2 regions of the Alteromonas infernus genome follow, and region 1 is predicted to be linked to the other one. Evidence: predicted binding sites of a transcription regulator. Region 1 holds the regulator's gene; the other holds the start of a gene.
The links. The regulator FNR, encoded in region 1, switches genes on or off when oxygen is low (the NO sensors DNR and NnrR bind a similar motif). The targets are predictions, from matches to a motif close to TTGATCTAGATCAA.
Positions count from the first base shown of each region.

Region 2: a site for FNR is predicted at 1,731-1,744, ahead of ccoN (cytochrome-c oxidase, cbb3-type subunit I). Genes of this name have one in related genera too.

Region 1 covers NZ_CACSIG010000037.1:28,839-32,024, reverse strand. Annotated here, with positions in the region: gene ACX5J7_RS10230 (heavy metal translocating P-type ATPase) at 1-345, shown strand, start outside; gene ccoS (cbb3-type cytochrome oxidase assembly protein CcoS) at 347-577, shown strand; gene ACX5J7_RS10220 (sulfite exporter TauE/SafE family protein) at 564-1,223, shown strand; gene fnr (fumarate/nitrate reduction transcriptional regulator Fnr) at 1,269-2,009, shown strand; gene uspE (universal stress protein UspE) at 2,260-3,183, shown strand.
Region 2 covers NZ_CACSIG010000005.1:412-3,597, forward strand. Annotated here, with positions in the region: partial or broken gene ccoO (cytochrome-c oxidase, cbb3-type subunit II) at 1-91, opposite strand, end outside; gene ccoN (cytochrome-c oxidase, cbb3-type subunit I) at 107-1,540, opposite strand; gene ACX5J7_RS01165 (hypothetical protein) at 1,770-2,249, shown strand; gene bfr (bacterioferritin) at 2,319-2,786, opposite strand; gene bfr (bacterioferritin) at 2,786-3,186, opposite strand, start outside.

The DNA.
Region 1 (3,186 bases):
CAAGGGGGAGCCAAAGTAATGATGATGGGCGACGGCATTAACGATGCACCTGTACTTGCCAGTGCAGATGTTGCCATTGCAGTGGGTAACGCAACGGACGTTGCCAAAACGGCTGCTGACGTTATATTGCTGGGCGATCAACTGTTATCTGTACCAGCGCTAATTAAAACCTCACATCAAGTGAAACAGAAAATAAGACAAAACATCGGCTGGGCTGTGGGATACAACCTTTTAATATTGCCTTTCGCCGTGTCTGGTTTACTTTCTCCATGGATGGCGGTTGTGGGTATGTCATTAAGCAGTATCATTGTAGTTACAAACTCAACGCGACTTTTGAGCAAATAGCATGAGTATTATTTACGTATTAATTCCTATCGCCATCATTATTGTGGCAGTCGCTATTGTCATTTTCTTTTGGGCGGTAAAAACCAATCAGTTCGAGGATTTAGACCGCCAAGGCTATAGCATTCTTTTTGACGATGACTTATCGCCAGAAGAGAAAAAACTGGCCGAACAGCGCAAACAAATACAAGAAGATAAGGCAGCAAAAAGCCAAGAAGATAATGGACGGGATTAATTACTTTTCTGCCTTTCTTATAGGTTTAGCAGGAGGCGTACATTGTGTAGGCATGTGCGGCGGTATTGTTGCAGCGCTTAGAATGGTATCGCCAAAGGGGGCATCGGCATTGCCCTACACCCTCGCCTACAACATGGGACGCATTACTAGCTATACACTAGCAGGGGCCATTACCGGTGCGCTTGGAAAAATAGCTGCTGACTTCGTACCGCTTGCTAATTATGCCCTCTCTCTTCTAAGCGGCATCATGTTGCTTTTACTCGCTTGTTACTTAGGGAAATGGTGGACGGGTTTATCGGTCTTAGAAAACGCGGGCAAAGGCCTGTTTGCAAAGCTTCAGCCTTTATCAAAACGATTTCTTCCTTTCAAAACGCCGTTAAGCGCGGTTCCCTACGGCTTTATATGGGGCTGGCTACCATGTGGATTGGTCTATTCAACGCTAACCTGGTCTCTGGCAGCGGGTAATGCATTGCAAGGCGCTGGCATTATGTTTTTCTTCGGTTTGGGAACGTTACCCACACTGTTAGCCGCAAGTGCCGGTAGCCAGTATCTTGTTCAAAGCTTTCAGCACAGCTATGTGAGACAAGTCATAGCTGTGATAATGGCCATATATGCCACTTATCTAATTTATGGCGCATTCATGTGAAAATGCGTGTACTATAATCATGTGTACATTAAGAGAGTCAGTCTTATGAGCAAAGGAAGCGAATTTTCAATACATTGTCAGAACTGTAGTTTCAGTCACCTCTGTTTACCTGTTGCATTGAATAAGACAGAAATAGAGTCTCTCGACGATATCATAGAGCGCAAAAAGCCCCTTCATAAAGGTGATACCCTTGTTCAAACCGGCGATAAGTTTGAGTCGTTATATGCAGTAAGAACCGGGTCATTTAAATCGTTTGTGACTAACTCTGAAGGTGAAGAGCAAATAACGGGGTTTCACTTTCCCGGTGACATCATTGGCTTTGATGCCCTTCGAGAAAACAAGCACCAAAGTTACACAATGGCTCTAGAAACCGCCATGGTGTGCGAGTTGCCCTACGAAACGCTTGACGAAATGTCGATGCAGCTTCCTAAATTACGCCATCAAATTATGAGCTTTATGAGTGCAGAGATTAAACATGATCACGATTTGATAATGCTTCTCAACAAACGCACGGCTGAAGAACGCCTTTTGTATTTTATCTCTCATTTATCTCAGCGTTTTGAAGAACGCGGTTTTTCACACAGAGAATTTCACCTTACGATGACGCGTAACGAGATAGGTAACTATCTTGGCTTAACGATAGAGACCATCAGTCGCTTATTAAGTCGTTTCCAAAAAGAAGATATTATTAAAGTTGAAGGTAAACTTATTACGATTGTGGACTTTGAACGCCTTAATACCAAGCTAGAAGTGCTTAACGGCCCGAGTATAGTGTGTAACGGCTAATGTGGTCTAACTCGGTTAAATGGGGTTATCTTCCTAAAAGCGCGCATTCAGCGCGCTTTATACTCCTACTCCCATAACCCTTTTTTCCCATTATTGGCAATGACGCTATACATTGTTGCTTGCCTTGCAATATAAAATACTTGATCTAAAACAACTTACGTTTTCCACATTGTCGTTTATAGTTAGTACAAGTTACTGTTGAACGTTACCGTTCACACAGCCACGACCAAACTTCGTATTAGGGGGAGTTATGATTGAGTGTAAACGAATCCTTGCGGTAGTCGATGCCGAGCGAGATAACCAGCCCGCGTTAAGTCGCGCTTATGAATTAGCATCAAAGACCGGGGCCTCTGTAACTGCGATTATGGTGGTTTACGACTTGTCTTATGATATGACCACTATGTTAAGTCCAGATGAGCGAGAAGCCATGCGAGATGCTGTTACCAATGAGCATGCTAAATGGCTCTCTGGGCAGCTTAAAGAACAAGGCTTCGGTGAAACTGACATCGTGGTTGAATGGAACAATCGTGCCTACGAATCGATTATCTATTACACACTTAAGAATCAAATTGACCTTGTTGTAAAAGCCACTAAAAAGCATGACGACCTGGCTTCCGTTATTTTTACACCTACCGATTGGCATTTAATGCGTAAGTGTCCGCGCCCCGTTTTATTAGTTAAAGAGCATGATTGGCCAGAAGGCGGCGAGATCATTGCCGCTGTAAACGTCGGCAGTGAAGACGAAGAACATGCTGCGCTTAACGACAAGATTACCGTTATCGCCAATGATTATGCGGCCTTGCTAAAAGGTAAGGTTAATTTAGTCAATAGCTTCCCTTCTACGCCACTTAATATTGCTATCGAGGTGCCCGAATTTGACCCTGATACCTATCATGACGCGGTAAAAAATCATCATAAGAAAGAAATGAAAAGCCATGCGTTAAAGTACGGCATTGCAGATGAAAAATGTGTTGTCAGAGAAGGGCTACCTGAAAAAGTCATTCCACAAGTGGCAAAGACATTAGACGCCGAACTCGTCATTATAGGCACTGTAGGCCGTGTTGGTCTTTCTGCCGCGCTTATTGGGAACACGGCGGAGCATGTTATTGATGAGCTAAATTGTGACGTATTGGCTATCAAGCCAGACGGATTCGAGTCGCCGTTAAGTGTGTGATGC
Region 2 (3,186 bases), on a different contig from region 1:
TTTGCACCATGGCACCAAAGCTGATAGCGATAAGAATTAATACCGTTAACAGACCGACATTTTTTTCAATTAACTCATGTGCGTTTTTCATTATTCGTCTCCTTAACTACGCTGGCTGAGTCGCTGGATCTGCAGCGATACTGCCTTTAGGTGCACGAACGGTTTTCCATGTGTTGTATGCCATAATGAGCATACCCGCTACCACGAAACAACCACCAATGAAACGAACCACATAGAACGGCTTAGACGCTTCTAATGACTCAACAAAGCTATAGGTTAACGTACCATCAGCATTTACTGCACGCCACATTAGACCCTGAAGTACACCAGACATCCACATTGCTACGATGTATAGAACAACACCGATAGTAGCGAACCAGAAGTGCACGTTAACTAGCTTGGTGCTGTACATTGCACGCTGACCAAATAGCACTGGAATTAAGTGGTAAATTGAACCAATTGAGACCATTGCTACCCAACCTAGTGCGCCAGAGTGTACGTGACCAATTGTCCAGTCAGTGTAGTGAGATAATGCGTTAACGGTTTTAATTGCCATCATTGGGCCTTCGAAAGTAGACATACCGTAGAAAGACAATGAAACAATTAAGAAACGCAGTACTGGGTCAGTGCGAAGCTTATGCCACGCGCCAGATAGCGTCATGATACCGTTAATCATACCACCCCAAGATGGAACGAATAAGATAATAGACATCACCATGCCTAGTGACTGAGTCCAGTCTGGTAGGGCAGTGTAGTGAAGGTGGTGTGGACCAGCCCAGATATACAGAGAAATAAGTGCCCAGAAGTGAACAATTGAAAGTCTGTATGAATAAACCGGGCGACCAGCTTGCTTAGGCACGAAGTAATACATCATACCAAGGAAGCCCGCAGTTAGGAAAAAACCTACCGCGTTATGGCCGTACCACCACTGCATCATAGCGTCTACTGCGCCTGCATACAGTGAATACGATTTAGTGAAAGATACCGGAATAGCCATGCTGTTACCAATATGAAGAATTGCAACAGTTAGCATGAACGCACCTAAGAACCAGTTCGCTACATAAATGTGCGAAACTTTACGGATTACTAGGGTTCCGAAGAAGTTGATGATGTAAGCGACCCAAACCAGTGCCAAAAGGATGTCAATTGGCCATTCTAGTTCAGCGTATTCTTTAGTGCTGGTTAAGCCCATAGGTAGGGTAATTACAGCTAAAACAATAACGGCTTGCCAACCCCAAAAGGTAAATGCGGCAAGTTTGTCACTGAACAGTCTTACCTGGCAGGTACGCTGAACGATGTAGTACGACGTTGCAAATAGCGCACAGCCGCCGAAGGCAAAAATAACGGCGTTAGTGTGCAACGGACGCAAACGTGAGAATGTTAGCCATGGTGTGTCAAAGTTAAGCATAGGTGCAAATAACTGCGCGGCAATAAATACCCCTAGGCCCATACCAATGATACCCCAGACTATGGTCATGATGGTAAATTGCCTAACTACTTTATAATTGTAGTCAGGTTGTGCTTGGCTTATTTCACTCATTTTAATGAATCTTCCACTTCAAATGAACTATGGTCTCCAACTGCCGGAATAGTACGGTCGAGACGTGTATCAGCTAAGGAATAACGCTTCACACCGAGCTTGGAAAGAGTAATAATTATTGTCTCCAAGCCAGTTGGTACGCGGATGATAAGGTTTTTAATTACAAAAAGATACCATAAACTACCTAAGCTTGATCTCCGTCAATGAAGAAATACACAAAATTTAAGAAATGCTAAATAACGATAACAATAAACGATCAAAATTTTTACATTCCCAGCTTCCATTAGTGGCTATTATTGTTGTAGCCGTGTGTGTATACCTTGCACATAAATTCCAGTCATCGGTGTTAAAAGACACGAGCGTAGTTAATGGAATAGGAAACAGCTGCAACTTTGTCAATGAAACTTGCGAATTCTTAATTGATGGCGAGGTGGCCATTGCCACATTTTCAACTATGCCTGAACCTGAAGAATCGGTAACGTTGAAAATTTTAATTCCTGAAAATCAAGAAATCGAGAGTGCCTGGATTGAAGGGGTAAACATGTATATGGGCAAAATTCCCGTGCTGTTAGATAACGATGGTCAAGGAAAGTGGTCAGGTTGGTTTATGTTAGGCAGTTGTAGTGAGCCAGTTATGAAATGGCAATTGCGGTTAAATATTGAAGGAAAGGACAACCCCCACTATTTATATTTTGTGACGCAACAATAAGTATGGCAGCACAATAGATAACGGCTGCGCGATGCAGCCGTTATTACTTTACTATGTTTTTTTCACAACTTACATTTGCGACTGTAAGTAGTTCGAAAGGCCAATTCGCTTAATCAGCCCTAACTGTTGTTCTAACCAATGCGCGTGATCCATTTCTGTGTCATCAAGAAGAACAATAAGCATGTCGCGGGTCACGTAGTCTTTCTCAGTTTCACAAAGCGCGATGACTTCACGTAGTTTTGCGTCAACTTCGTATTCCACACGCAAATCGCTCTCAAGCATTTCTGGTACGTCTTTACCCACTTTAAAGCCTGTGCGCTTTGTCATATCAGGGGTGCCTTCCAAAAACAGCATGCGCTCTATGAGCTTTGTTGCGTGACCGCGTTCGTCATCAAACTCGTGATCGATTCGCTCATACAACTTATTCAACCCCCAATCGAGATACATTTGAGAGTGAATAAAGTATTGGTCCATGGCTGCTAGTTCGTATGAAAGCAGCTCATTTAAGCCATTGATTATTGCTTGATTGCCTTTCATTAGTCATCTCCCATTACTTGCGCTTGCAGGTAGTTTTCAATACCCATCGCATCAATCTGATATTCTTGCGTTTCAATCCAGTCTAAGTGCTCTTCTTCATATTCAAGAAGGTCTTCTAATAAATCGCGAGACACATAGTCTTGTTTCTCTTCGCATAATGCGATGGCTTCGCGAAGTAGGGGAAGCTGCTCTTTTTGAAAACGCGCATCGCACGACAGCATTTCTACGGTATCTTCACCAATATAAAGTTTACCTAGCGCTTGAAGGTTAGGTAGCCCTTCTAGGAAAAGAATACGCTCAATGAGATCATCGGCTTGCTTCATATCCTTGATGGACTTCTTGTAATTCTTTTCGTTTAACTCGGAAAAGCCCCAGTTTTTAAACATACGGGCGTGCAGAA